DNA from 2 places in the Bradyrhizobium sp. B120 genome. Region 2 is predicted to be linked to the other one. Evidence: riboswitches for the same ligand, from Rfam matches in the RefSeq annotation. Region 2 holds a riboswitch; the other holds the start of a gene.
The links. Region 2 has a riboswitch for S-adenosylmethionine ahead of metX (homoserine O-acetyltransferase MetX). Riboswitches for the same ligand answer to the same signal wherever they lie in the genome.
Positions count from the first base shown of each region.

Region 1: linked by a shared signal. The riboswitch ahead of ACOIX3_RS03400 (O-succinylhomoserine sulfhydrylase) and the one ahead of metX (homoserine O-acetyltransferase MetX) in region 2 are both predicted to bind S-adenosylmethionine.

Region 1 covers NZ_CP185242.1:729,979-745,114, reverse strand. The annotation lists gene ACOIX3_RS03440 (4-amino-4-deoxy-L-arabinose transferase) at 206-1,756, opposite strand; gene ACOIX3_RS03435 (methylated-DNA--[protein]-cysteine S-methyltransferase) at 1,928-2,506, shown strand; gene ACOIX3_RS03430 (helix-turn-helix transcriptional regulator) at 2,516-3,355, shown strand; gene ACOIX3_RS03425 (VOC family protein) at 3,412-3,771, shown strand; gene ACOIX3_RS03420 (SRPBCC family protein) at 3,900-4,310, shown strand; gene ACOIX3_RS03415 (MATE family efflux transporter) at 4,511-5,953, opposite strand; gene ACOIX3_RS03410 (hypothetical protein) at 6,279-7,328, opposite strand; gene ACOIX3_RS03405 (2'-deoxycytidine 5'-triphosphate deaminase) at 7,490-8,548, opposite strand; SAM riboswitch at 8,730-8,809, shown strand; gene ACOIX3_RS03400 (O-succinylhomoserine sulfhydrylase) at 8,886-10,109, shown strand; gene ACOIX3_RS03395 (SDR family NAD(P)-dependent oxidoreductase) at 10,348-11,121, opposite strand; gene pimD (pimeloyl-CoA dehydrogenase small subunit) at 11,227-12,372, opposite strand; gene pimC (pimeloyl-CoA dehydrogenase large subunit) at 12,525-13,715, opposite strand; gene pimA (dicarboxylate--CoA ligase PimA) at 13,895-15,136, opposite strand, start outside.
Region 2 covers NZ_CP185242.1:7,965,099-7,980,234, reverse strand. The annotation lists gene hisC (histidinol-phosphate transaminase) at 1-533, opposite strand, end outside; gene ACOIX3_RS37110 (chorismate mutase) at 558-1,403, opposite strand; SAM riboswitch at 1,590-1,669, shown strand; gene metX (homoserine O-acetyltransferase MetX) at 1,754-2,959, shown strand; gene metW (methionine biosynthesis protein MetW) at 2,956-3,621, shown strand; gene ACOIX3_RS37095 (alpha/beta fold hydrolase) at 3,751-4,623, opposite strand; gene ACOIX3_RS37090 (TIGR02594 family protein) at 4,855-5,514, shown strand; gene ACOIX3_RS37085 (YARHG domain-containing protein) at 5,596-6,528, opposite strand; gene ACOIX3_RS37080 (MOSC domain-containing protein) at 6,666-7,448, opposite strand; gene ACOIX3_RS37075 (GNAT family N-acetyltransferase) at 7,505-8,020, opposite strand; gene ACOIX3_RS37070 (helix-turn-helix domain-containing protein) at 8,078-8,641, shown strand; gene clpB (ATP-dependent chaperone ClpB) at 8,834-11,485, shown strand; gene ACOIX3_RS37060 (hypothetical protein) at 11,540-11,806, opposite strand; gene ACOIX3_RS37055 (SPW repeat protein) at 11,902-12,264, opposite strand; gene ACOIX3_RS37050 (M23 family metallopeptidase) at 12,447-14,510, opposite strand.

The DNA.
Region 1 (15,136 bases), 1.9 Mb from region 2:
TTGCGCGAGGACGTGGCTAACCCTCAAGAGGACTGTGCTTGATGTAGCGGCGCGGTGGCCTCAAAGCGTTCACCGAAACATCGGTAAGCGTCGTTTTCATTAGGCACTTCCTAGGCACCGCAGATCGCGGTTTGCAGTGGTTTTCCACGGCAACCGGCGAAAGGGATCAAGCGTGCATTGACCCCGATCGCAGCATCGCCACCCGCTACCAGCCCATCCTCACAAGCACGTCATTGATGACAAAGGGCGCAGCGGCGGATGCGTCGCAGCTTCCGCCGCGTGCATAGATGCAGGCGTCGCTGAAGCCGACGCGGGCACAGCTTTGCCGTGAAAAATCCGCCGGCAGATCGCCTGCGGCCTCGGGCCGCGCAAGGATGCGGTTGAAGGCCGGCTGGGTTGCCCGCAGCAGCAGCGGCGGCAGGATCAGCTCGGCGAGCGGATCGGCGGGCTGCAGCGCATAGAGCGGCACCGGGCCGACCAATCGTTCCCGCCCCGGCAACTGCTGGAAGCGAACGTCGTAAAGCGCAAGGCCGCACATCTGCGGATCGCTGCGCAGCTCGGCCGCGAGCCGCGCAGCACCGACGCCGCGCGTCCAGTACTCGCGCATATCTTCGCTGGCGCCGGCCAGCGCCACCGACAGCAGCGCCCAGCCGCCGAGGACGATCGGCAATGCCCAGCGGCGCCACATGTCCTTCGTACGCAGCCATCGGACCCAATCGGCCGATCCCAGCGCCGCGACGATGGTGAACAGCACCACCGACAGGAAGATGAAGCGGTATTCCTTGTGCGCGATCAGGCTGTGGAAGACGAGGTTAACCAGCGCCACGGTCGCGAGCAGCGGTGCGTGCCGCCAGCCGCGCCAGATCGCAGCGAGCGGGAGCAGGATCGCCACCGACCAGACGGTCATGAAGTCGATCAGATAGGCCGACGGTGGCGACACGCCGAATTCGATGGCGCGATCGTGGACGAGGTTTTCCCTGATATTGGCGATCAGCCAGGCGAACGGCACGCTGCCATGCGCCAGGTCGATCGCGGCGGCGAGCAGCAGCGCAACCAGCCCGCCGGCGACCAGCGGAACCAGATTTCGCCAGCGCGTCCAGCACGCCCCGAGGGCCAGCGCGGCGATGGCCGGCGCAAACTGGAAGCGGCAGACAAAGGCGAAGGCGAGCAAAGCACCGCCAATCGCGAGACGCCGCGGTGACGGACGATCGGTGATAAGCAGCGCCGCCGGAACGATCAGCGCTGTCGCGTACGTCTCGCCCAATGTGTGCGGCGCGAGCATGATCAGTTCGAACCAGACCGTGGCCGCGAAGGCCGTGACGACGGCATGGGTTCGCGAGATCCGCGCGCCAAACATCCAGGCGCTGACCACGATCGACAGCGACGCGCATGCGGCGATCAGACGCGGCACCAGGAACGCACCTGCGCCGGCAGGCGCAATCGCATCGCCGAGAGCGACCGGCCCGGCCATCAATGTCGGCAGCAACCAGCCGCGAATGCCGTCGCGCCATTCCCACGTCAAGATGCCGTCATGGCCGAGCATCCGCCACGCCGGCTCGAGATACTGATAGGTCTCGTCGGGATAGATCACGTTGGGCCAGATGGCGGCCGCAAGGCGCAAGACCAACGCCAGCAGCAGCAGCGCGAAGAGCGGGTGAACACGCCCGCTCGCGCGTCCGACCATGCCGGCGCTGCCGGGCGCGGCTTCGGCGCTCGTGCCCGTCATCGTTCCGTCGATCGTCTTCTGGAGCAGCATGCCGGCGACCAGATAGCGGGCAAAGCCTTTAAGATGCGTGACCGGAGGATGCGTGACCGGACGTTGTCGAGGTCACACAGCGCCGGCCGCAACATGCTTAACCAATCGTCAAGATTCCGGATGCGCCGGACCGCGACGATGCTATGGTCGCATGTGGGGGTTGGTGGCGTCATGGCGGGGCGTGGGTACACCATTTTCGACACGGCAATCGGCCGATGCGGCATCGCATGGGGCGAAGCCGGCGTCGCCGGGGTCCAACTTCCCGAGCTCCGCGAAATCGAAACCCGCAAACGGCTGTTCCAGCTCTATCCCGACGCACGCGAGACGCGGCCCTCCGAGGAGATCGAGGTCGCGATCGAGGGCATTGCGGCGCTCCTGCGCGGCGACAATGGCGATCTCACCGGTGTTGCGCTCGACATGAGCAGCATCCCGACCTTCAATCAGCGCGTCTACCAGACCGTGCGCAATATTCCTCGCGGCGAGACCCGGACCTATGACGAGGTAGCAGGCGCCCTGCGCGCGTCCGGCGCGGTCTATTCGGTGGCGCAGGCGCTCGGCCGCAATCCCTTCATGATCATCGTGCCCTGCCACCGCGTGCTCGAGGCGGGCCACTATGCCGACCGGATCTCGCAAAACGGCGGCAGCGTCTCCAAGCGGCGGCTGCTCTCGATCGAAGGTGCCCAGCCGACCACCAGCAAGACCCTGTTCGACGTGCTGCTGCCCGTTGCACGGCCCCGGCCGCAAGCGTAAATCTGGGGTATGACCCGGACCACGCTGTTGCAGCGCGATCGCATCACGGTGAACGAGTTTCGCTGCACGGCGGAGCCCGGCGACAAGCCGTTCGTCGAGCAGTTCGCCTGCCATTCGGTGTCTTATGTGCGCAGCGGCAGCTTCGGCTGCCATTGCCGCGGCCGCTTCCATGAGCTGGTGGCAGGCTCGATCCTGGTCGGCCACCCCGGCGATGAATACACCTGCACGCACGACCATGTGGTCGGCGACGAATGCCTGTCGTTCTTCCTCGACCCGGAGCTGGTCGAGACCATCGGCGACCGCACCTCGGTCTGGCAGGTCGGCTCGGTGCCGCCGCTGCCCGAATTGATGGTGATCGGCGAGCTCGCCCAAACGGCGGCAGCTGGCAACAGCGACGTCGGGCTCGACGAGGTCGGCCATCTCCTCGCCAGCCGCCTTGTCGAGCTGGTGTCGGACCGCAAGGCGAAGCCCCTCACCGCCGGCCTGCGCGACCGCCGCCGCGCCGTCGAAGCGGCGCTGTGGATCGACGCCAATTCACACCATCAGATCGATCTCGACGATGCCGCGGAGCAGGCCGGCTTAAGCACCTTCCATTTCCTGCGGCTGTTTTCCGCTGTGCTCGGCGTGACCCCGCATCAATATCTGGTGCGCTCGCGGCTGCGCCATGCGGCGCGACGCCTGGTGGATGACGACAGCCCGGTCACCGACATCGCCTACGACGTCGGCTTCGGCGATCTTTCCAATTTCGTGCGCAGCTTCCACCGCGCCGCCGGCGCCTCGCCGTTGAAGTTCCGCCAGGCCTCCCGCGGCGACCGCAAGATTCTCCAAGAACGTCTCGCGCTGCAATAGCAGGGTTGCTCCGGTCCGCGCGTCCATCGACGCGCCCAACGACTGGAGACCTCATCATGTACGACCACATCGGATTGCGCGTCGCCGACCTCGACGCCAGCGTCCGCTTCTACACCGCAGTGCTGGCGCCGCTCGGCTTCGTGCTGTGCTCGCGCGACGACAGCGGCGCAGGCTTCGGCCCGAAAGGCGAGCCCGCGCTCTGGCTGCATTTGCACAAGGGCAAGACGCAGGGCGGCGCGCACATCGCGTTCCGCGCGGCGAGCCATGACGCGATCAAGAAATTCCACACCGAGGGCCTGAAGGCCGGCGGCAAGGACAACGGCGAGGCGGGCCATCGCAAGGACTACAGCCCGACCTACTACGCGGCGTTCCTGCTCGACCCCGACGGCAACAATGTCGAGGCGGTGTCTACGTAAGTAACGCCACGAAACTCCGCCGTCATTGCGAGCGGAGCGAAGCAATCCATGTTTTGGCCTGCTGCGATATGGATTGCTTCGTCGCTTCGCTCCTCGCAATGACGCCGCCTCCTGAAAGGATCAACACCATGGCTTCAATTCACAAGGACATCCCGATCGACGCGCCGGCCGATCATGTCTGGGACGCACTGCGCGATTTCGGCGCGCTGCATACCCGGCTGGTGCCGGGCTTCGTGACCGACACCAAGCTTGACGGCGACGTCCGTACCGTCAGCTTCGCCAACGGCACCGTGGCGCGCGAGACGCTGGTCGATTGCGACGACAAGCGGCGACGGCTGGTCTATGCAATCACCAGCGAGCGGGTGAAGCAACATTCCGCCTCGGTGCAGGTGTTTGCCGAGGGCGATGCGCGCTGCCGGGTGGTGTGGATCGCCGACGTGCTGCCGCACGAGATCGCGCCCTACATGGACGCGCAGATGGACCTCGGCGCGGCAGCGATGCAGGCCGCACAGGCCCGGTCGGCGAAGAGCGCAGCGTAGCGGGCCAGCATCTCGAAAACTTTATCACCGTCACCCTGAGGAGGTCGCGAAGCGACCGTCTCGAAGGGCAACGGCCCGACTTTGTCCACGAGCATGTTGAGGAATCGGGGCCATCGATCCTTCGAGACGCGCGGAGCCTGTCATCGGGCCGCGCTTTGCGCGGACCCGTTGGCGCTCCTCAGGATGACGGGTCCAATAGCCTAAGACAACGCCGGTTGCGCCTCGGCGACCGGTGCTGATCGGCCCCAGCGCGTCAGGATCACGCTGAGGCAGGAGAGCACGCCGAGCACGCCCATCGACGCGGCGGCGAGTGCGAAGAAGTTTTGCGCACTGGCCTCATGCGTCGACAGCCACCAGCCGCCGGCGCCGATGAAGATCAGCCGCGCGGTCTGCGCCAGCACCGGACCCAGCACTTTCGCAGCACCTTGCGAGGAGAAATACATCGACATCGCGAGACCGATAAAAGCGTACATCGGCGCGGCGGTCGAGAGGTACTGATGGCTGGTCGCCCGGACATGCGGATCGTTGGTGAACAGATTGACCCAGAGGTCCGGGAAGACGGCGATGAAGCTGCCGACCACGCCGACCGCGAGGAACGACAGCGTGCCCGCGGTCCAGGCGATGCGCCGGGCACGCGCGACGCGCTCGGCGCCAACGGCCATGCCGATCATCGGCACCGAGGCGATGCCGACCGCGAACGCCACCGAGGTCAGCATGAATTCGAGCCGCGCGCCGATGCCGTAGCCGGCGAGCACCGCGGTGCCGAACTGCGCCAGCATGTGGGTGAAGATCGAGATCGTCAAAACCGATTGCAGCGGCGAGAAGCAGGAGACCGCGCCGACCCTGAGGATGTCGATGAACATCGCCCATTGCACGCGCAGTCCCTTGAGTTTCGGCTTCACGCGGGCGCGGCCCGAGAACAGATACCAGCCCATCACGCTGATGCTGATCGAATAGGCGATCAGCGAACCCGCTGCGACGCCGCGCATGCCGAATTGCGGCACCGGCCCAAGGCCGAGCCCGAGCGTGCCGCCGAGAATGATCTGGCACACCGCGGAGGACAGGATCATGGTCGACGGCAGCTTCATGTTGCCGGTGCCGCGCAAGATGCCGGCCATCGTGTTCATCAGCCAGGGCAGGATCGCGCCACCGAAGAAGATCTGCGAATAGGCGATCGCCTGCGCCAGCACATTGCCGCGGCCGCCGAGCAATTCGAGCAGGCGCGGACCGAAGGTCAGCATGCCTAGCATGAAGGTGGCACCGAACGTCAATCCGATCAGCAGCGCATGCATCGCAAGCGTCGAGGCGCGCTCGATCTCGCCGGCGCCGAGCGCGCGCGCGATCGCGGACGCGACGCCGCCGCCCATCGCGCCGCCGGACATCGTCATGGTCAGGATCACGCAGGGAAACAGCAGCGCCATCGCCGCGAGCGACTCGACGCCGAGCCGGCCGATATAGGAGGTCTCCGCGATCACCACGCAGGTGCCGGCGGAAAGCGCGATCACGTTCGGCCACGCCAGCCACAACAGCGTGCGCAAAATCGGCCCGTCGAGCAGCGCGTTGCGCGCCGGCCTGGTCACCGGCGGCGGCAACGGCCGTTCTTGTTCGTCGACAGGTATTTCGGCGAGGCCGAGATCGGACATTTCCACTCCCACGCGCGATCTGGGGAGCCGCGCCATGGTGTTTCCCTACCATGACAGAAGCGGTTTCCACGTGCGCGGGACGCAAGGGGGGCCTGCGCGATTGCAGGTGAACCCAAGCGCTAGCCGATCGACCACACGAACGGCTAGATACAGGTCATCCTCCCCTGGAGGGGGAGGATGGTTCGCATGAAATGCGAACCGAGGTGGGGTGAAGGTTTCTCATATCGGGCGCTGCCTGAGTGGAGAGATCACCCCACCCCGCCTCACATCTCGCGTCGCTCGCTGTGAGCCGACCCTCCCCCTCCAGGGGAGGATGACCACTGATCTAGCCGATCGACCAGACGAACGGCGCGCCGGCGGCGCGATTCGGCTTCAGATGCACCGGAATATGCCGTCCGCAGCCGGCCGCCAGCCCTTCAAGCAGACCCGTCAGAACGCTGGCGCAGGCCGGGTGATAATCGGCCACATCGGCCATCAGCTTCCAGCCCTGCTGGCGGACCTCGAACTGGCCCTCGGACTCGCTGATGTCGGCGACATCGTCCTGCGACTCGAACAGCACGCGCAGGAATGCGGCAAATTCCGCGGCGCGGCCACGACGGCCACCGAGCGCCTGCGCGACCTCGTCGAAATACTGCATGCCAATCAGTCTGCCGGTGAGATGCAGCAGATAGCTCGCATCCTCTGGGCCGAACACCTGCACGATGACCGGCGCGGCCGTCTTCACATATTCCATCGCGTAGTTGCGATAGGCCTTTTCCAGCCGCGGTTTCGGCCAGCTGTCGACCGGCAAGGCCGGCGCGGTCTTCGGGTCGAACAGCGGCGCCTCGAGATGGCGCGCGAACACCAGGCGCTGGTCGAGCTCGAGCGGATGATCGTATTCGCAGTAATAGCCCTCGAGCCCGTCCTGGCCGTCGACGCTCTGCTTGGCGCAGACGAAACCGAGCCTGAGATCGCCGAGCGCAACACCGTTGTTGGCGTGCCAGCCGCGCAGCATCGCGCGCGAGACCTCGCCGGGCACGCCGCAGATCGCCGTGCCCTTCCAGATCCAGCGCGGCGGCGGATAGCGGATCCAGGCCTTGCGGTCGGACTCGTACATGTACTCGACATGCACGCCGCCGATCCAATTGGAGAGATAGTGATATTGCGCGGCCGCGACCGCAGGCGGCAGGCCGTCGAGGCCGAGCTTCTTCAAACCGGGCAGGAAGCGCTCCTGCTGCTGGCGGCGAAACACGCGGAAGACGAACTCGGCGGCGTCGGCAGTGCCGCGGCGCGTCACCACGGTGAGGATCAGCCCGGTGAAGAAGGCGTGATAAAGATCGGCGACGCTGCGCCACTTCCGCCACTGCGCTTCTTGCGCGCTTTCGCCTGCAGTCATGTTCGCTCCCTGGCTCTTGTTGGCGAGGTCGAGCTCGCATGCGCGATCGTAGCCCGGATGCAGCGAAGCGCAATCCGGGGCAGCTCAATCCGCGTATGCACCGTCCCGGATTTCGCTGGCGCTTCATCCGGGCTACGGAATTACACGCGCGCGAAACGGAATTACACGCGAAAATGCTTCGAGAGCTTCAGGCCCTGCGCCTGGTAATTCGAGCCGATGCGCTGGCCATAGAGCGCGTCGGGGCGTTCGAGCATGCGCTCATAGACGAGGCGGCCGACGATCTGGCCGTGCTCGAGAATGAACGGCACCTCGCGCGAGCGCACTTCCAGCACGGCGCGCGCGCCCTTGCCGCCGGCGCCGGCATAGCCGAAGCCGGGATCGAAGAAGCCGGCATAGTGGACACGGAATTCGCCGACCAGCGGATCGAACGGCACCATCTCCGCGGCGTAATCCGGCGGCACCTGCACCGCCTCTTTCGAGGCCAGGATGTAGAATTCGCCGGGATCGAGGATGAGGCTGCCGTCGGGCCGCGCCTTGATCGGCTCCCAGAATTCTTCGACCGAATAGCCGCCGCGGCGATCGACATCGACCACGCCGGTGTGGCGCTTGGCGCGATAGCCGACGAAACCGCCCGAGTTTTCGCCTGACAGATCGACCGACAGCGCGACGCCATGGGTGAGATCGGCATTGTCGGCATCGACCAGCCGCTCGGCGGCATGCAGCGCGTCGAGTTCATCGGCGGTCAAGGTCGCCTCGCCGATCCGGAAGCGGACCTGGCTGAGCCGCGAGCCCTCGCGCAGCAGCACGGGAAACGTCTTCGGCGAGATCTCGGCGTAGAGCGGACCGTGATAGCCGGCACCGATCATGTCGAAGCGGCGGGTGCCGTCGGCGATCACGCGGGTGAAGACGTCGAGCCGTCCGGTCGAACTCTTCGGGTTGGCCGCGGCCACGATCTCCGGCGGCAGCGCGAGGCTCTCCAGCAGCGGGACGATGTAGACGCAGTTGGTCTCCAGCACCGCACCGTCGGAGAGATCGATCTCGTGCAGCTTGAGCTGGTCGATCCGCTCCGCGACGGTGGCACCGGGCCCCGGCAGGAAGCTGGCGCGGACCCGGTAGGCGATGTCGCCGAGGCGGAGATCGAGGCTCGCCGGCTGGATCTGGCTCTCGACGAAGTCGTAGGCGGGCAGAATGAGGCCGGCTTCCGCCATCTCCGCGATCATGCGGTCGGGCAGGATTCCGTTGGATTCATCTTCCAGCGTGAACGACACGTCGCGGTCCCTCGGCGATCCCTCGAGATGGCCCAAAATCAACCTCTGAGCGGCCATCAGGCCCCCAAGTATAGGCTTTTACGGGTTATCCGATGACCGTCTTGACGGAAAGGGCGCGAGGGAATATCAGCTGCACTTATCCCGTGGTGATTTGAGCCGGCCGGCTTGCAGCCACGTTAAATAAGTCGCTAAACAGGCCGGGGACAGTGTGATCCCGGCTTGTGGAGATTTCTCCAGGCCGGTTTTTTTGTGGCCAGTTTCCGAGGGAAATGGCCACGTCGGAGGTCACATGTCTGAGTCCAAGTCTTCTGAAGCCAAGTCTTCTGAATCCAAGTCTACTACCCACCTTCGTCCCGAAACCCGCCTCGTCCATGGCGGCACGCTCCGCTCGCAGTTCGGGGAGACGTCGGAAGGGCTGTTTCTCACCCAGGGCTATGTCTACGACACCGCCGAGCAATGCGAGGCGCGCTTCAAGGGCCAGGATCCCGGCTTCATCTATTCGCGCTACTCCAATCCGACCATTGCGATGTTCGAGCGCCGCATGATCGAGCTCGAGGGCGCAGAAGCCGCGCGCTCGACCGCGACCGGCATGGCCGCGGTAACCACCGCAATCCTCGCACCGCTGAAGGCCGGCGATCATGTGGTGGCATCGAAGGCCCTGTTCGGCTCGTGCCTCTACGTCGTGCAGGACCTGTTGCCGCGCTACGGCATCGAGACGACGCTGGTCGACGGCCTCGATCTCGACCAGTGGCAGCGCGCCTTGCGGCCGAACACCAAGACCTTCTTCCTGGAGAGCCCGACCAATCCGACGCTCGACGTGCTCGACATCGGCGCGATCGCAGAGATCGCGCATAGCGGCGGCGCCCGGCTGATCGTCGACAACGTGTTCGCGACACCGATCTGGCAGAGCCCGCTGTCGCTCGGCGCCGACGTCGTGGTCTATTCCGCGACCAAGCATATCGACGGCCAGGGCCGCTGCCTCGGCGGCGTCATCCTGTCGTCGGAGGCCTTCATCGCCGAGCACATCCATAATTTCATGCGCCAGACCGGCCCGTCGCTGTCGCCGTTCAACGCCTGGGTGCTGCTGAAGGGGCTCGAGACGCTCGGCATCCGCGTCCGCGCGCAGACCGAGACCGCGGCCAAGATCGCCGAGGCGCTGGCAAGCCATCCGAAGATCACGCGGCTGGTCTATCCCGGCCGCCCCGATCATCCGCAGGCCGAGACCGTGAAGAAGCAGATGGGCGCCGGCTCGACGTTGGTCGGCTTCGAGGTGAAGGACGGCAAGGCCGGCGCCTTCCGCTGCCTCAACGCGCTGAAGATCTCGCGCATCTCCAACAATCTTGGCGACGCCAAGAGCCTGGTCACGCATCCCGCGACCACGACGCATCAGCGCCTGGCGCCGGAGGCTCGCGCCGAACTCGGCATCAGCGAAGGCTTTATTCGCTTCTCGGCCGGGCTGGAGCACCCCGACGACCTGATCGAAGATTTTGAGCGCGCGCTGGAGCAGGTTTGAGGCCAAGCTAGAAGCCCCAAAGCGAACTGAGCTCCCTCTCCCACAAGCGGTCGTCCCTGCGAAAGCAGGGACCCATAACCACAGGGTCGAGTTGTTAGAGCAGGCTGTGGCCACAGCGTGCGTAAGCAGTGCTGAGCGGCGGTTATGGGTCCCTGCTTTCGCAGGGACGACACTGATTTTGTGGTGGCTGGCTCGCGCCGGCATATTCCGCAAGCGGGAGAGGTGCAGCTAGTCAGCGCTACGTCGCCGCCGTCGTGACACCACCATCGACCACGATGGTTTGGCCGGTCATGAAGGTCGAGGCGTCGGAAGCGAGATAGGCCACCGCGCCCGCGATCTCGTCGGGCTCGCCGATGCGGCGGAGCGGCGTCGATGCGGTGCGGCGCTTCAGATTGTCCGGGTCCTCCCACAGCGCGCGGGCGAAATCGGTCTTCACCAGGCCCGGCGCCACGCAATTGACGCGCACGCCCTTCGGCCCCCATTCGCCGGCGAGGCTGCGGCACAGCGCGAAGTCCGCCGCCTTGGAGATGCCGTAGGCGCCGATCACCGTCGAGCCGCGGAGGCCGCCGATCGAGGAGATGATCACGACCGAGCCCTTGCCGCGCTCGGCCATCTGCGGGATCGCCAGCGCGGAAAGCCAGATGTTGCTCTTGACGTTGGAGCCCATGATCTTGTCGAAGGCCTCGTCCGTGATGTCGAGCAGCGGGCCGTAATAGGGGTTCACCGCGGCGTTGCAGACCAGGATGTCGATCTTGCCGTAGTGCTTGATCGTGCCGGAGATCAGGCCCTCGACCTCCGCGCGGCGCGCGATGTTGCAGGGGATGACGAGCGCATCGCCGCCGGCCTTCTTGATGCCGTCGGCGACCTCCTGGCAGGCATCCGCCTTACGCGAGGAGATCACGACCTTGGCGCCGAGTTTTGCGAGCAGTTCGGCCGAGGAGCGCCCGATGCCGCGGCTCGAGCCGGTGACGACGGCAACCTGGCCGGTGAGATCGAACGGGGTGTTCTTCATTGTTGTTTCCCTGACTTCTACAAAGACCCGTCATGCGCGGGCTTGACCCGCGCATCCATCTTCTCAAGAGCGATGGGTTGCCGGGTCAAGCCCGGCAACGACAGCTCAAGCCAACAGCCCGCCGCCCTCGCTGACGCGACGGAGGTGGTAGTCGGTGTCGCCGAGCGTGTTCTCGATCATGGTCAGCCGCTTGAAGTAGTGGCCGATCTTGGCTTCCATGGTCATGCCGATGCCGCCATGAAGCTGGATCGACTGCTGGCCGACGAACTTCAAGGATTTGCCGACCTGCACCTTGGCGGCCGCGACCGCGGACGAACGCTCCTTGGCATCGCTGAAGTCCGACGCCATGGTCGCGAACATCGACATGCTGCGGGCCTGCTCCAGCGCCACGAACATGTCGGCGGCGCGGTGCTGCAGGCTCTGGAACGAGCCGATCGCGACGCCGAACTGCTTGCGGGTCTTGATGTACTCAACGGTCTCCTTCAGCGACTCGTCCATCGCGCCGACGGCTTCCGCGCATAGCGCAATGCGGGCTTCGTCCGCGACGCGCTCGATCAGGGGCAGGCCGTTTTCGGGATCGCCGATCGCAGCATCCGCACCGACCTCGACATTGGTGAAGGTGATGTCGGCCGCGTGCAGGCCGTCCTGGGTCGGATAGCCCTTTTTGGTGACGCCCTTGGCGTCCGCCGGAACCAGGAACACGCCGACGCCGGTCTTGTCGCGCTGACCGCCCTTGGTGCGCGCGGTCACGATCAAGGTGTCGGCGTTCTCGCCGTTCAGCACGACGAACTTCTCGCCGTCGATCACCCAGCCGTCGCCCTTCTTCTTGGCCGTGGTCACGACGTCGAACAGGTCGTAGCGCGAGTTCTTCTCGAGTTGGGCAAAGCCGAAGGTCTTGCTGCCGTCGATGATGCCGGGGATGTACTTGGCCTTCTGCTCGGCCGAGCCGCCATGGCGCAGGAAGCCGCCGGCGACCACAACAGTGGCGAGATAAGGCTCGACCACCAGCGACTTGCCGAGCGCTTCCATCACGATCATGGTCTCGACCGCGCCGGCGCCGAAGCCGCCGTCGGTCTCCGCGAAAGGCAGACCAAGCAGGCCCTGCTCGGCGAGCTTGCCCCAGAGCGCTTTGCTCCAGCCGCCCTTCTCCTTCATGTACTTCTTGCGCGCATCGAAGTCGTAGGCATCCGCCAGCAACCCGTCGACGCTTTCCTTGAGAAGCCGCTGCTCCTCGGACAGATCAAAATCCATGTTCGTTCCTTATTGTCAAAGTGCTGATGCTATCCGCGGCGTCATTCCGGGATGGCCCGGAGGGCCAGGCCCGGAATCCATACTCACGATGGTGGTTATGGATTCCGGGCTCTTCGCTACGCGAAGCCCCGGAATGACGGTAATGGTGAGGCCTACAGCCCCAGCACCGCCTTGCTGATGATGTTGCGCTGGATCTCGTTGGAGCCGCCGTAGATCGAGACCTTGCGGTTGTTGAAGTAGCTCGGCGCGATCTGCGCGGTCCAATCCATGCTCTCGTTCGAGCCGGCATCGCCGTGCTCATCATAGGGCGCGGCGAACGGACCGATGATCTCCATCAGCAACTCGGTGGTGGTCTGCTGGATTTCCGAGCCCTTGATCTTGAGCACCGAGGACGCCGGATTGGGCTTGCCCTTGCCGTGCTTGCCTTCGTCGGCGACGACGCGGAGCTGGGTCAGCTCGAGCGCCTTCAGCTCGATCTCGCAGGCCGTGAGCTTTTCGCGGAACGCCGGATCCTCGATCACCGGACGGCCGCCGGACTCGACCTTGGAGGCCAGCGCGCGGATACGGCGCAGCCGTTCCTTCGAGACGCCGACCCGGGCGATGCCGGTACGCTCATTGCCGAGCAGGAATTTTGCGTAGTCCCAGCCCTTGTTCTCTTCGCCGATCAGGTTCTCGAGGGGAACCTCGACGTCGTCGAAGAACACTTCGTTGACCTCGTGGCCGCCGTCGATGGTCTGGATCGGGCGCACGGTGACGCCCTTCGACTTCATGCTGAACACGATGAAGGAGATGCCCATCTGCTTCTTCGCGTTGTTGTCGGTGCGGCAGAGGCAGAAGATCATGTCGGCGTGCTGGGCGAGCGTGGTCCAGGTCTTCTGGCCGTTGATGATCCACTTGTCGCCACGGCGCTCGGCCTTGGTCTTCAGCGAGGCAAGGTCCGAACCCGAGCCGGGCTCCGAGAAGCCCTGGCACCACCAGTCGTCGACATTGGCGATGCGCGGCAGATATTCCTTCTTCTGCTTCTCGTTGCCGAAAGTGTAGATGACCGGGCCGACCATGCTGACGCCGAAGGCGAGCGGCTGCGGCGCCGGATAGGACTGCAGCTCCTCGTTGAAGATGTAGTGCTGCACGGTGGTCCAGCCGGTGCCGCCATATTCCTTCGGCCAGTGGGTGACGCCCCAGCCCTTCTTGTTGAGGATGCGCCACCAGGTGACCATCTCGTCCTTTGACAGATGGCGGCCTTCCTGCAGCTTGCGCCGTGTATCCGGCGGCACGTTGTTCTTGAAGAACTCCCGTACCTCCTCGCGAAACGCTATCTCTTCCTTGGTGAAAGCGAGATCCATCGGATCCTCCGTTTGAAGTTCAACTGCTTCTTTCCTGGTCGTCCCGGCGAAGGCCGGGACCCATAACCACCGGCATTCGCGTTTGGCAAAGCCGGCTGCCGCATGCGCCCAAAGAGAAGCCGCGGCGTATGGGTCCCGGCTTTCGCCGGGACGACGGATTCATTGCATCATATCGTCCATCATGAGCGCGATCCTGATGCGGTTTGTTGCGTGGGTTGAGATGTCTTGGGTTGCTGCTGGCGCAATTCGTGCCGCGACAGCTTGCCGACCGGGGTGCGCGGCAGCTCGGCGACGAACTCGACCGCCGCAGGCAATTCATGCTTGCCGACCTTGCCCGTGAGGAACGCGCGCAGCTCGTCGATCGAGAACGCCTTCTCGCCGTCGCGCAGCTTGATGAAGGCCTTTGCCGCCTCGCCGCGATAGTCGTCGGGGATGCCGATCACGATCACTTCCTGCACGGCGGGATGCGTGTAGATCGCCTGCTCGATCATCTGCGGATAGACGTTGAAGCCGCCGGAGATGATCATGTCCTTCTTGCGGTCGACCAGATAGAAGTAGCCATCGGCATCCACGTAGCCGATGTCGCCGGTCAGGAAGCGGTCGCCGACGAAAGCCTCCGCGGTCTCCGCCGGCCTGTTCCAGTAGCCCTTGGTGACGTTCGGGCCGCGGATGCGGATTTCGCCGACCTCGCCGACCGGCATCAGCTTGGTGGAATCCTCCAGCGACACCACGTCCATCTCGATGCCGGGCAGCATCAGTCCGATCGAGCCCGGCTTCTCCGGCCCTTCCTTGGGATGGCCGGTGCCGGGCGAGCAGGTCTCGGTCATGCCCCAGCCGCTCTTCAGCTTCATGCCGACGCGGCGCTCGAGGATCTTGGCGACCTCGACCGGCAGCGGCGCGCCGCCGGAGCCGGCGACCACCAGCGAGGACAGATCGCGCTTGTCGAGATCGGGCAGCGAGGCGATCGCGATCCACATCGTCGGCACGCCGGGAAACACCGTCGCGCGCTTGACCTCGATGTCGCGCATCACGGCCTCGACGTCGAAGCGCTGATGCAGCGAGATCAGATGGCCGCGCCGGATCACCGACAGCAGCACGACGGTCAGCGCATAGATATGAAACAGCGGCAGCACGCAGATCACGCGCTCGATCGCATTGCGTTCGAGCCGCCCCGGCTTGCCCCAGACATCGTAGATCGACACCGCCGCGGTGAGATTGCCGTGGCTGAGCATCGCCCCCTTGGGCAGGCCGGTGGTGCCACCGGTATATTGCAGCAGCGCGACGTCCTCGACGTCGACGGCGGGCCATTGTGACGGCCTGACTGCGCCGTCGATGAATTGCCGGTGCGTGATGATCGCAGGGTTGTCAGGCAACGCTGTCTGCGGCGTGCCGACCTTGCCCCAATTGTCATCCTCGCAAAC
Region 2 (15,136 bases):
TCGGCGCGCAGCCGCTTGACCTCGTCGAACGGGATGTAGGTGCCGGTCGGGTTGTTCGGGTTGGCGAGCCAGACCAGTTTCGTGCGCGGCGTCACCACCTTGAGGATGGCGTCGACATCGGCGGTGAAGTTGGTCTCGGCCGCGATCACGTTCCTGGCGCCGTTCGCCATGGTGGCGATCGGGTAGACCAGGAAGCCGTGGGTAGTCGAGATCGCCTCGTCGCCGGGCGCGAGATAGGTGTGCGCCAGCAGATTGAGGATCTCGTCGGAGCCGGCGCCGCAGATGATGCGGTCGGGATCGAGCCCATAGGCGCGGCCGATCGCCTCGCGCAGCACGCGCGAGGTGCCCTCCGGATAGTCCTCGAGATGGTCAGCCGCGCCCTTGTAGGCCGCGATCGCCTTCGGAGACGGGCCGAACGGCGTCTCGTTGGCGGACAGCTTGAACACCTTGCGGCCCGGTTCCGGCACCGGGCTCTTGCCGGGCGTGTAGGGCGCAATATCGAGGATGCCGGGGTTCGGCACGGGGCGGGACATCATCAACTCCGGATATACAGGCGGCTAGCTTCTGGCCGACCCGTTAGAGGGCACCGTATAGCGCGTTGCGTGGCTGCCGACGAGGGCCGAAGAGCGCACCGAGGCGCCGGCCTCGATCAAGGCGAGCTTGATCTTCTCGAAATCGTGCCCGGTGACCGACACCAGCAGGGCCGCGCCGTCGAAGGCGGTGTCGGGGACCGCGACGATCTCGGCGAGCGGGGCCAGCGCCCTTGCGACATCGGCGTTCCAGCCGGAGACGCGCACGCTCCAGATCTGCACCTCCGTCACCATGGCGTCGTCGGCGACCCGCGAGATCAGGAACACCGGCAGCGCGGCGGGATGGTCGGCGCGTTCGAGGAACGGCAGCCGCGCGATGATCTTCGGCGCGCCATCGGCCTCGAGCGCATTCCACCACGGCGTGCGGCTGGCGATCGCGGAGACCAGCGCGAGGTCGCCCTTCGATTTCGCTGCCGCCTCGACCGCGGCCTGGGCGCTGAAATGCGACACGTAAGGCACCACGAAGCCGAAGTGAAACCGCGCCGAGTCGCGCATCGCGGATTCGCCGACCGAGACATCGGCATGCACCGCGAACGGCGCCTGCACGTAAGTGAAGGTCGAGATGATGACGCGCCAGATGCTCTCGATGGTGTCGAGCGGCAGGATGCCGCGATGGCGCCGCACCAGCTCGCGCATCATGCTGGCCTCGCGCGCCGGGCGGAACGCCGAGCCGACCTCCTGGGTCTTCTTGACCTGGATCAGGCGGTCGATGATGTCGCCGCGCGCCATCAGCAGGCGGTGAACCTGCTCGTCGATCGCATCGATCTCCTTGCGCAGCTCCTGCAGCGAGGGCGGCGGGGGTGGGTTGGACATGCTCTCAAACCTTGTCGTCCGGGCGGCCCGATGCCGTGCCAGACAGGGTCTCTGATTAGGAAAGACGGCCAGCGAAAGCAAAGAGAAACGTCGCAGGCGTGCCTTGCGCATTCGGTTAACCATCGGCGCCCGGCAAGGGGAGGTTCACTGGCCGCCTTGACGACAGGGGGCCTGAGGACTAGGTTCGCTCCACTCCGTGGTCATTTGAGCCGGCCGGCTTGCAGCCACGTTAAACAACTCGCTAAACAGGCCGGGGACAGATCAGCTCCCGGCCGAACCTTGTTCAGGCCGGGTTTTTTATGGCCTGATTTTCTGTTCGAGCCCTCCCGCGCGAGGGCAGGGTCGCCTAGATGAGCAACGTGCGTCCGATCCCGAGCCCGCAAGCCCCGAGCGATGATCGCGCCCATGAGGCCGATCACCCGACGTCATTGGTGGCGAAGTTCGGCATGGATCAGCCGCTGAAGCTGGATTGCGGCGTCGATCTCGCGCCGTTCCAGATCGCGTACCAGACTTATGGCGAGCTCAATGCCGACAGGTCCAACGCGATCCTGATCTGCCACGCGCTGACCGGCGATCAGCACGTCAACAACACCCATCCCGTCACCGGCAAGTCTGGCTGGTGGGACACCATGGTCGGCGCCGGCAAGCCGATCGATCCCGAACAATACTTCATCATCTGCTCCAACGTGATCGGCGGCTGCATGGGCTCGACCGGGCCCGCGTCGCTGAACCCTGCGACCGGCAAGGTGTGGGGGCTCGATTTCCCGATCATCACGATCCCCGACATGGTGCGCGCGCAGGCGATGCTGATCGATCGCCTCGGCATTGCGACGCTGTTCTGCGTGGTCGGCGGCTCGATGGGCGGCATGCAGGTGCTGCAATGGACCGCGGCCTATCCCGAGCGCGTGTTCTCGACGCTCGCGATCGCCTGCTCGACGCGGCACTCGGCGCAGAACATCGCGTTCCACGAGCTCGGCCGCCAGGCCGTGATGGCCGATCCGGATTGGCGCGGCGGCCGCTATGTCGACGAGGACACCCATCCGCATCGCGGACTGGCGGTGGCGCGGATGGCCGCGCACATCACCTATCTCTCGGACGCCGCGCTGCACCGCAAGTTCGGACGGCGGATGCAGGATCGCGAGCTGCCGACCTTCTCGTTCGATGCGGATTTCCAGGTCGAGAGCTATCTGCGCTATCAGGGCTCGTCCTTTGTCGAGCGCTTCGACGCCAACAGCTATCTGTATCTCACGCGCGCGATGGACTATTTCGACATCGCCGCCGATCACAACGGCGCGCTGGCGAATGCGTTCGCCGGCATCAAGACCCGGTTCTGCGTGGTGTCGTTCACCAGCGACTGGCTGTTTCCGACCTCGGAATCGCGCGCGCTGGTGCATGCGCTCAACGCGTCGAGCGCACGGGTGTCGTTCGCCGAAATCGAGACCGATCGCGGCCATGACGCGTTCCTGCTCGACGTGCCGGAATTCCTGGAGATCTCCCGCGCCTTCCTGCAGGCCGCGGGCAAGGCGCGCGGACTGAAGGACAACGGCCAGTCATGAGCATGCAGCAGACATTGCCCTTGCCGGGCGTCGCGCCGGAGCGGACCGGCGGCTATCGCACCGATCACCTCTTGGTCGCCGACATGGTGCGGCCGGGCTCGCGCGTGCTCGACGTCGGCTGCGGCGACGGCGAACTGCTGCAGCTCTTGGAGAGCCGCGGCATCGACGGCCGCGGCATCGAGCTGTCGCGCGAGGGCGTCAATGGCTGCGTCGCCAAGGGCCTCGCGGTGGTGCAGGGCGATGCCGACACCGACCTCGTCAACTATCCCGATGACGCGTTCGACTATGTGATCCTGTCGCAGACCCTGCAGGCGACGCGGCAGCCCAAGGTGGTGCTGGAGAATTTGCTGCGGATCGGCCAGCGCGCCATCGTCTCGTTCCCGAATTTCGGATTCTGGAAGATGCGGCTGCAGCTGCTGGTCGGCGGTCACATGCCACGCACCGAGAATCTGCCGGCGAGCTGGTACGACACGTCCAACATCCATTTCTGCACCATCAAGGACTTCGTGCAGCTCTGCGAGGAGATCAACGTCAAGATGGAGCGCGCGGTGGCGCTCGATCTCTACGGCCGCCCGGTGCCGCTCAACCTGCCCTGGTGGGTGTGGAACATGTTCGGCGAGCAGGGCGTGTTCCTGCTCAGCCGGGGCGAGAAGGCGAAGTGACGGCTGCGCGATAATGTACTTTCGTCATTCCGGGGCGATGCGCAGCATCGAACCCGGAATCCATTTATCCACGAAGTCTGCGGCCAAATGGATTCCGGGTTCTCGCTTCGCGAGCCCCGGAATGACGGCTCACACCGGCGCCGCCACCAGCGATCTCGGATCGCGCACCGGCCAGCGGCCGGCCTCGACCAGCGCGATGAAGCGTTCGACCATCTCGTTGAACAGCGCGGGCTCCTCTAGGTTGAGTACGTGGCCGGACTTCGGGAAGAAGGAAAGGCCGGCGGCCGGCAGATGCTGCTTCAGGAACATGCTCGGCGCGATGCAATTGTCGTCCTCGTCGCCGCACAGGATCAGCGCCGGCGTCGCCGCGCGCTTGATCGCGTCGGTCATGGTGTAGATCGAGGGCCTGCCGCCCTGGAAGCTCCGCATCGTGTTGGCTGAGCCCTTGGCGTCGTGGCGGGCGAGCGCGGCGTAGAAATCGGCATGGCCGCGCGGGTCCTTGACCAGGAATGGGATCCGGCTTGGCGCCTCGCGCGTCACCTTGGCGACCTCCACCGAGCCGATCGCCTCGTATTGCTCGGCATTGGCGCGGCACTGCGCGCGGAAGGCATCGAGATTCTCGAGGCTGGAGCCGGAGCCGACCGCGGCCAGCGTCATCGACAGCGCGCGCTCCGGCGCGTTGAGCGCGACTTGCAGCGACGAATAGGAGCCCATCGAGAGCCCGATGAAATGCGCCTTCGCGATGCCGAGATGGTCGAGCACCGCGAGCGCGTCGGTGTAGAAATGCGTGTAGGTGTAGACGTCGGCATTCGCAGGCACGTCGGATGGGGTGTAGCCGCGCGCGGAATAGGCGATGCAGCGGTGACCGCGGGAGAAGTAGCGCAGCTGCGGTTCCCAGTTGGTGTGATCCGCTGCGAACTCGTGCAGGAAGATGATCGGGGTCCCACTGCCTGCCTCTTCGAAATGCAGGCGGACATTATCTTTCGTGATGGCGTGGGGCATTGAAATTCTCCTCTCGTTGGCCGCCCCCAGATTTGCAATTAATTTCCGCGGCTGCAATGCGGCAGTTCTGGCAATTTTCGTCACGGAATTTGCGCGGAATGACCCCGAAATCGTTTTCGCAACGCCGCATGAAATCTTCCTCTCGCCACATCCCGATCTTCAAAACCACCGCCGCATTCCCTTGGGAACGCGACGGGGAGTTGGGGGGCGTTTCAGAGGATCTCGTGAAGTATGGTTCAGTTGCTTGCGTATCGCCGGTCGCTTCGAGTTTTGGCGCTGGCTCTGTGTTCGCTCACGCTCGCCGTGATCTCCGCCGCTCCGGCGTCCGCCCGCCCGCATCATTCGCGTCACGCGCATTCGGCCCATGCCGGCCATCACGCGCGGCATTATTCCCATCATCACCACCGGCACACAGCGCGGCTGTCGCGCGCCGAGCGCCGCGCCCAGATGCAGGCGGGCGGCTTCGGCGAGGCCAATGCGGCCGTGATGCCCAGCGCTGAGGCCGCGGCCAACACCGACGTGAACGCGGCCGGTGGGTTCGGCTCATCCGGCATCGTCGACGCGGCGCGCCGCTATCTCGGCGGCAATCCGACCGGCCGCTCCAGCCTGTGGTGCGCGCGCTTCATGAACATGGTGCTGCAGCAGACCGGCCATCGCGGCACCGGCTCCGACATGGCGAGCTCGTTCGCCAAATACGGCACGCGCGTTTCGGGGCCGCAGGTCGGCGCCATCGCCGTGATGGGCCGCCGCGGCGGCGGTCATGTCGGCATCATCACCGGCGTCGATGCCAAGGGCAATCCGATCATGATCTCGGGCAACAGCAGCCACCGCGTCCGCGAGACACCGGTCTCGCGCGGCCGGATCTACGCCTATGTGATGCCGACGAATTGATCAGGGACTGGCCACCTCTCCCCTGAGAATGGGGGAGGTGGTCATACGCGGTGCGAGATCAACCGATACTGTTGGCTGGCCTCACTTCTCGTGCTCCTTCGCCTCGATCGTGTCGACGTTGGTCGTCTCGAGGTTGCTCAGGGGGACTTCGACCGCAGCGGGTTGATACCAGGCGAATTGTGAGAAGTAGTTCGCGAGCACCTGATCCTTGAAGAACCGGCCATGCCGCGCGAAAATCTCGTTTCGTGCGATGCGCAGCTCGATCGCCGACATGTCCTTGAGGTCGGCCTCACTCAGAAATCGTCGATCGGAATCAGGAAAGAGAAAGCCGTCATGCGCCTTGGCGCGCTGCGTGACGGAGGCCGGAACGGCGGGCGGCGTCGTGCGTCCGACGGTGGTCTGATCGTCCTGTCCGCCTGACTTCGCCACGGTATGTTCGAACGCGGGCCCGACGGTCCAGACGGCCAGCGCCAATGCCGCGGCGGCGAGGCCTGCGCCGTACTTCCAGTAGCGCTTGATCGGCGAAACTTCACGCAGCGGCGATCGCCCGGCCTCACTCAGGACCTCGTTGATCGTATCGATCAGGCGGGTCATGTGGACGCGAAAATCCTGACCCGAGTCGACCCGGGCGGCGTTGCAGAAGTGCAGGAAGCGAAGCGATTCCGGCAGCTCGGCGGCCTCCGGCATGGTTGCGCCGTTCACCAGCAGCGGCAGCAGCGTCTTGTTGTGCTTCAGTGCCGTTTCGATCTCGAAGCGCACGGAATCTGCGGGATCCTCCAGACGCGCAGGTTTCCCATCGTCGGTCTTGCCGATCCAATGCGGACCGATCACCGCGATGACGATGTCGCAGGCGACGATGGCCTTGGCGATCCGGTCGACGAAGTTGGCGCCGGTGCGAATGCTGTTGACGTCGAAGAAGACGGATTTCTCACCGTACTTCTCGATCAAATGGTCGGCGATGCGGCCCGCTGTGTCCTGATCGACCCGCCGGTACGAAACCATGATCATGCTCATGGCAACCCCGTGCAATCAATTTCGACAAATTTGCTGCAATTCAAAATGTCGAGTGAAGTCTATTGCACGCAACCGAACATTGCAATGCGATGCACGTTCATGCCGTCTTCAAGAAATACGGAACCTGGGGGCGTGACCTAGTGCGGTTCCGCCGCAATCGTGTCGCCCACGGCCGCGCCGCCGTCGCTGATGATCTCGGCGTAGATGCCGCATTCGTTGTTGCCGAAGCGCTGCATCAGCGTGTTCGGGACCGAGAGATCGCGCGCGCCGGTGTCGGGATCGACATTGACCGCAGCACAACGTGTGATCCGCTTCACAACTTTTGCCCGTGCGCTGCCGATCGCAATGGTCTGGTCTAGCAGGCTGGCCTCATGCCAGGCCGGCCAGCCCTCGACATAGAGATTGGCGCGGAAGCGCAGCGGATGGACCGGCGCCTGCACCATGTCCTCGATCGCCCGCAGGCTGGCCAGGTTGATGATCGAGACCACCTTGCGCGGCACGTCGGAAAAACTGTGCCCGGGGCTGACCAGCACCTTGGGCGGCCCCTTGATCTGGCCGGCATGACGATCGGCGAAATAGCGCTCGATCGCCGCGCGCCCGGCTTCGGTCTCGAGATCGCCCTGCGCCACCATCGCGCCGTCCCGGCGCAAGGTCAGCACGTGGCTGTCATCGTCGAAATGGGCGCGCAGCGGCGCCAGCCACTCGTCCCGCTGCAGCATCAGGAAATGCGGCTTCGCCAGCCATTTCGGCGACGAGGGATCGAAACCGCTCGGGCCGTTCTCGATCGCGTAGCGGCGATCGGAGCGGAGCGTCTCGCCGACCTTGAGCTCGGCGCGGGGCAGCGGCTCGGGCGTCAGACCCTTGACGGGATAGCGGTAGATGCCGGTGATCCGGGCGGAGGAGGTGTGCGTGGTGTCCATGCTCCCGCTCTAGCCTGTTTGGCGCGCAAGGAGAACCGCCGCCGATGCGAAGGCAGCTAGTCGGGTCGTGCCGCGCCGGCGGCATCCAGCACGCGCTGCATGAAGACGAGGTCGAGCCAGCGGCCGAACTTGCGCCCGACCTCCGGCATCCGCGCGACCTCGACAAAGCCGGCCTGTGCGTGCAGCCGGAGCGAGGCGGGATTGCCGCCGTCGATGCCGGCGATCATCACGTGCTTGCCGAGCGCCGTCGCGGCGGCCACCAGCGCGTCGACGATGACGCGGCCAAGGCCGCGGCCGCGATGATCGGCGTGGATATAGACGCTGTGCTCGACGCTGTATCGGTAACCCGGGAAGGCGCGGAAATCGCCGAACGTACCGTACCCAAGCACCACCGGCCCTTCGGCCGCGACCAGCACCGGGTAACCCAGCGCCAGCCGGGCCTTCATCCAGGTCAGCCGCTCGGCGTCGGAATCCTGCTTCTCGGTCCAGATCGCGTTCGAGTTGGCGACCGCCTCGTTGAAGATCGCGGTAATCGCAGGAATGTCCTGCTCGGTGGCGGGGCGGATCATCATTGGTCGTTCCTCGATAAACCTCTTGAACGGACCTCATCGTCTACTATATAAGACAACATGTCAATTATAGAAGACGATGCCGATGAGGCTCTCGGGCGGCGGGTTCGCGCCGAACGGGAGGGACGCGGCTGGTCGCTGGCGGAACTCGCCGGGCGGGCAGGTGTGTCCAAGGCCATGCTGAGCAAGATCGAGCGGGCGGAGGCCAGCCCGACAGCGGCGACGCTGTCGCGGATTGCCACGGCCTATGGCCTGACCATGGCTGCGCTGTTCGAGGTTGCCTCACACAGTTCCCGCCTGCAGCGGGCCAAGGATCAGCCGGTGTGGCGCGATCCCAAGGCGGCCTATCTGCGGCGGCAGGTGTTCCTGCATCCGGCCAATCCGCTGGAGCTGGTCGAGGTCGAGCTGCCTGCCAACCAGGAAGCCGGCTTCCCCGCCAGCGCCTATCACCTGGTCCGCCAGGTGGTCTGGGTCATCAGCGGCCGCCTCACCTTGATGGAAGGGGCGGAGCGCCATGAGCTCGCCGCGGGTGACCGCGTCGAGCTCGGGCCGCCGTCGGACATCGTCTTCCGTAACGAAACTGCTCAGCCCTGCCGCTACCTTGTCGCCATCGTGCGGCGCTGAGCTCGATCGGGTGAAATCGCAAACCGTGGCACTTCCGTTTCGGAACCAAGTGCCCACATCTGCGGCAAGCCTGAAAAATGATGGCGACGACCAGAGGCTGGTTGAGGAACGTCAACGCGGCCCGCGGAAAACCCAATGAAGATGCCGTTGTCATGCCTGAATGGGTGACGATGGCAGGCCGAGGGAAAACGAATGAACATTGAGAAGTACACCGAGCGCTCGCGCGGATTCATCCAGTCTGCCCAATCGCTCGCAATGCGCGACGGTCACCAGCAGTTCTCGCCCTTGCATCTGTTGAAGGTGCTGCTGGACGACAATGAGGGGCTCGCCGGCGGTCTGATCGACCGTGCAGGCGGCAATTCCAGAGCAATCCTGAAAGCGACCGAAGAGGCACTGAACAAGCTGCCGAAGGTCTCGGGCAATGGTGCCGGACAGGTCTACCTGTCGCCGGAGCTGGCGCGCGCCTTCGATGCGGCCGAAAAGGCCGCCGACAAGACCGGCGACAGCTACGTCACCGTCGAGCGGCTGCTGCTCGGGCTCACGCTCGAGAAGGGCAGCGAAGCGGCTTCCATCCTGAGCAAGGGCGGCGTCACGGCGCAGAACCTGAACGCCGCGATCGAAGCGCTGCGCAAGGGCCGCACCGCTGACAGTGCGACCGCCGAAAACGCCTATGACGCGCTGAAGAAATATGCCCGCGACTTGACCCAGGCTGCGCGCGACGGCAAGCTCGACCCGGTGATCGGCCGCGACGAGGAGATCCGCCGCACCATCCAGGTGCTGTCGCGGCGAACCAAGAACAATCCCGTCCTGATCGGTGAGCCCGGCGTCGGCAAGACCGCGATCGTCGAGGGCCTGGCGCTGCGCATCCTCAACGGCGACGTGCCGGAGAGCCTGAAGGACAAGAAGCTGCTGTCGCTCGACATGGGCGCCTTGATCGCCGGCGCGAAATATCGCGGCGAGTTCGAGGAGCGGCTGAAGTCCGTCCTGCAGGAGGTCTCGTCCGCCGAGGGCGGCATCATCCTCTTCATCGACGAGATGCACACCCTGATCGGCGCCGGCAAGACCGACGGTGCGATGGACGCGTCCAACCTTCTGAAGCCCGCGCTCGCGCGCGGTGAGCTGCACTGTATCGGTGCGACCACGCTCGACGAGTACCGCAAGCATGTCGAGAAGGATGCGGCGCTGGCCCGCCGGTTCCAGCCGATCTATGTCAGCGAGCCGACGGTCGAGGACACCATCTCGATTCTGCGCGGCCTGAAGGACAAATACGAGCAGCACCACGGCGTGCGCATCACCGACTCCGCGTTGGTGGCCGCGACCACGCTGTCGAACCGCTACATCACCGACCGCTTCCTGCCCGACAAGGCCATCGACCTGATGGACGAGGCGGCGGCGCGGCTGAAGATGCAGGTCGATTCCAAGCCTGAAGAGCTCGATTCGCTGGATCGCGACATCATCCGGCTGAAGATCGAGCAGGAAGCGCTGAAGAAGGAGAACGACGCCGGCTCGAAGAGCCGCTTGCAGACCCTGGAGAAGGAGCTCGCCGGGCTCGAGGAGAGATCGGCGGCGCTGACGGCGCGCTGGAGCGCGGAGAAGAACAAGCTCTCCAACGCCCAGAAGCTGAAGAGCGAACTCGATGCGCTCCGTGTCGAGCTTGCCAATGCGCAGCGTCGCGGCGAATTCCAGAAGGCGGGCGAGCTGGCCTATGGCCGGATCCCCGAGCTGGAAAGGAAGCTCGCCGACATCGAGGCAGCTGAAAGCAGCAAGCAAAACGGCGGCGAGATGATGGAGGAGGCGGTCACCGCCAACCACATCGCGCAGGTCGTCTCGCGCTGGACCGGCGTGCCGGTCGACAAGATGCTCGAGGGCGAAAAGGACAAGCTCCTGAAAATGGAGGACGCACTTGCCAAGCGTGTCGTCGGCCAGGCCGAAGCCGTGCGTGCGGTGGCAACCGCCGTGCGCCGCGCCCGTGCGGGCCTGCAGGATCCGAACCGGCCGACCGGCTCGTTCATGTTCTTAGGTCCCACCGGCGTCGGCAAGACCGAGCTGACCAAGGCGCTCGCCGCTGACCTGTTCAACGACGAGACCGCGATGGTTCGCCTCGACATGTCCGAGTTCATGGAGAAGCACTCGGTCTCGCGGCTGATCGGCGCGCCGCCCGGCTATGTCGGCTACGACGAGGGTGGTGCACTGACCGAAGCCGTGCGGCGCCGGCCCTACCAGGTCGTGCTGTTCGACGAGATCGAGAAGGCGCATCCCGACGTCTTCAACGTGTTGCTGCAGGTGCTCGATGACGGCCGCCTGACCGATGGTCAGGGCCGCACCGTCGACTTCCGCAACACGCTGATCATCATGACCTCGAACCTCGGTTCGGAATTCCTGGTGAATCAGCCGGAGGGCGAGGACACCGCGGCGGTCCGCGATCAGGTGATGGGCGTCGTGCGGGCGCATTTCAGGCCGGAATTCCTGAACCGCATCGACGAGATCATCCTGTTCCACCGGCTGCAGCGGAACGAGATGGGCCGCATCGTCGAGATCCAGTTTGCGCGGCTGACCAAGCTGCTCGAGGATCGCAAGATCGAGCTCACGCTCGACGCGAAGGCGCGGAATTGGCTCGCGGAGAAGGGTTGGGATCCGGCGTACGGCGCCCGCCCGCTGAAGCGGGTGATCCAGCGCAGCGTGCAGGACCCGCTGGCCGAGATGATCCTCGCCGGCGAGGTCAAGGACGGCGATCGCGTGGTGATCTCGGAGAAGGGCAACGTGCTGACCTTCAACGGTCAGGTGCCCAACACCGCCGAGATCGTGCAGTTCGATGCCCCGGTCTCGAAGCGCAAGCTGAACTGACACGCGCATGCAAAAGCCCTCCCCGCGGTCGCGGGGAGGGCTTCGTCGTCCAGGCTAGTCCTGCGGAACGATCGGTGGACTGAGCTGACCGGGCTCGTCGTCATCGGCGGGTTCGAGTTCGGACAGAATATCGACCAGCTCGCGGGTGCGGCCTGTGGCCAGCGGCCTGCCGGCGTTCATCAGCGGCTCGTCATTGGCAAGCCAGGCCTGGGCCTCGGCGAGCTCGGTGATCGTGGCGCCGGATGCGATGATCCTGGCGATGGTGACATCGTCGGCGTGGCCGACGGCCTTCAGCACATCGTCGCGGGTGAGCTGGGTCATGGCGCAAATCCTTGTGCATATCTTCGTTGGGCACGACCAAATCCCCGCCCGCCGGCGATCCGCGCCAGCGGGTAGGGATGCCTTAGTTCAAGGCCTCAGCTGTGCGTTGTGAGCCGGGGCGGATGCTGGGACATCGCCCAGAGCTCGATCGCCGCAAGGGCCGCGACGGCGATGCCGATCACCACGTGCACGGTCGTCGCGGTGGTCATTGCCTGGAACCCGAGGACCCAGGGCGAGACCATTGCCCAAAGCCCGACGATGAGGTTCAGCCACTCCTCCCAGACCGCGAATGCCGCGAGCGCGGCGATCGCAAGGACCGCCATCACAAGGCCGACGATGTGGGCGTTGGTCGAAACCGTTCCGGCGTCGAACTTGAACAGCCACGGCGACAGGAAGAGAATCGCGCCGAGGATCAGGTTTGCGACGTCGCACAGTTTTGCGTTCGTCCAGTTCTCCATGACACCCTCCATTGGAGGTTTTACTGCTGAATCAACTGGATGATCGCCGTTCGGGTTCCCATCCTGGGGCGCGAAATTTATTGAAATTGGCGGCGTGACGCCTGCAAACGCCATCGCATCTGATCTGCGCCTGCAGCGTTTTATGGGATCTGCGCGGCCGGACCGGCCGGCCTTTTGCATCATCAGCGGTTGCTGATGGACCGCGTCATCGGCGCGCTGCCGGTGGCATCCGAGACGATGCGCGAGCTGCCGCGGCTGGACATCTGGGCTTCGATCCCGTCGCGCGCCTTCTCGAAGCCTGCCAGCATCGGGCCTTCGAGTGAGCGGCCGCGCGGCAGTTTCACGCGCATCGGATCGACGAATCGGCCGTTGACCAGGATTTCGTAATGGACGTGCGGGCCGGTCGACTGGCCGGTCGAGCCGACGAAGCCGATCACCTGGCCCTGCCGCACCTTCTTGCCGATCTCCATGCCCTTGGCGAAGGCCGACATATGGCCGTAGGCCGTCTCGTAACCGTTGGAGTGCTTGATGCGGATATATTTGCCGTAACCGCCCTCGTACCCGACCTTCTCGAGCATGCCGTTGCCGGAGGCAAAGATCGGCGTGCCGTAGGCGGTGGCCCAGTCGACGCCGGTGTGCATCTTCACATAGCCGAGGATCGGATGGCGGCGGCCGCCGAAGCCCGAACGCATGATCGCGTTGTTGACCGGCTTGCGGACCAGGAACTTCTTCGCGCTCTTGCCGGTCTCGTCGTAGTAGTCGACGACGCCGTCGTCGGAGCTCTGGAAGCGGTAGTATTTCTTGGTCTCGCCGCCGACGGTCAGCGCGGCGTACAGCACTTCGGTCTTTTCGGTGCTGGTGACGCCCTCGTCCTCGCCGGCATAGAACACGTCGAACGAGTCGCCGGGCTGGACCTTGCGCTGGAAATCGACGTCGTAGGAGTAGATCTTGACCATATCGTCGATGACGGTCGGCGGCACCTTGTTGCGCAGCGCGGTCTCGTAAATGCTCTGATAGAGCCGCACGCCGCTGCCGTCATCCTCTTCGTCGTCGCTGGAATTGTCGGCGGTATCGGTCGTGGTGTTCATGCTCTGCACGTCAACGGCAACGTATTTGCCGATATCGGACAGTGCGGCGACGGCTTCGACGACGGAGTCGTTGGCGACGATCACCCGATAGGGTTGCAGCCGGGCGCCCGGTGCCGACGGCGCCATCAGGATTCGCACCTTCTGGCCTTCCTTCAGCCCGCCGTCGCGGCCGCGCGGGCCGAGCGTTGCGGCGATCGCCTTCGCCTCGTCGGGCGTTGCGCCCTGATCGCGCAGGATCGAGGTGATGCTGTCGCCCTTCTTGACGAGGTGAACCCGTTCGCCGACCGGATTGCCGCCGGTGACCTGCTCCTTGGTCTTCGGCAGCAGGGTGACGTTCTCCGGCACCACGCGGGTCTCGAAGCCTGCATAGGGGTCGGAGGTGTTGCCCTCGGTGGCGTAGGCCATCCTGATATCGGGGCCGGCGCCGGTGGCATCGGCCGCGGCATTGGCGAGCGATGCGTAGCGCACCGAGCCGCCGGAGCCGCGCCAATTGGCGGCGTCGCGGACCCGCATCAGCACGTCGTCGAGTGCGACAACGGCGGCGAGCTTGGCTTTCGGCAGCACGGATCCGAGATCCTTGGTGACGAAAGAGACCTCGGCGTCGGGCTCGGCGGCGTCGGCCGCATTCGGATCCTCGGCCGCAGCGGGTGTGTCGGAGCCGACATCGGTCAACAGACGCTGCGCGTTGAACGCCGGTATCTTGGACGACAGATCGCTCGTGGTCATCGAGAGATTGCCGGAAATCCGGATGAAGGGCCGCACCCGCATCACGTCGCGATTGCCGACGCGGGTCACGGTCGACACGCGCACCAGGCTGCGGGAGGCGGAGGATTCGCTCGGCGGCGGCAGGCGGTCGCCCTTGTGCAGGCTGACGACGCGATCATTGCCGGTGAAGGCGCCGCGCAGCGCGCCTTCGACGCGCTCCGGCACCTTGGCAAACGTCATCTCGCCATCGAGCGACGCAAAAACGGCGCCGCCGATCAGGGCCGCGCCACATAGACCAGTCAGAATGGTGCCGCTGAACCATTGTACGGAGACACGGCGGCGATCGATCACCGCAGCCTCGGTGCCGTCGACTGAAAGCGGCGGTTCGTGACCGAGATCGATCATCCCGGTCTCGCGCCCAATGCCGCTTCCGCGTGACGCCCGTTGGCTCAACCCGATATCCCCCCAAATTCCAGCAACTGCGATCGACCTCTGCTCGTCCTCGTCCCCACCTCGATCCCCTGAAGAGGAATCCCGGCAGTGTGGCGAGCCACACGCATCGAAATCGAGAAGCCGATGGCCATTAGCTAGCCGCGATCTCGAACGTCAATGGTGTGCAGATCTCTCGATGTTGCTCGGCCGCGAAGGGAAGAGGCGACGGGTTCTTGGAGAAAATCGCCTGGTCCCCCTGAAGAACCACCCGAGCCCCCACAGGTTTCGAGCGGTCCAATGCATGTCATATAGCCAGAACGTCGCAGGATTGTGGCTCAAGTGCGGCATTTAAGGTGGAAAAGTTTCCTGAAGCAGGTCGATGCCGCCGTCCGGTCTGGAGCGCCGGGAGACCCGTTCCGGAGGGCTGGGGAACCCGTTCCGGAGGGCCTCACGAGCCCGTCGGCGACAAACTTTTTTTAAAGTTTTTTGCGACGCGCGCCGGGTTGCGAATTTTTACCTCCGACCTAAGCCATGGAAAATACGAGAACTTTTTCGCACTGCACACACGATTTCGGCGTGCGACGATTTGTTGACAATGGTCGTTGACAATCCCGAGGGGTGGGGACTATAAACCAACCACTGAGCGC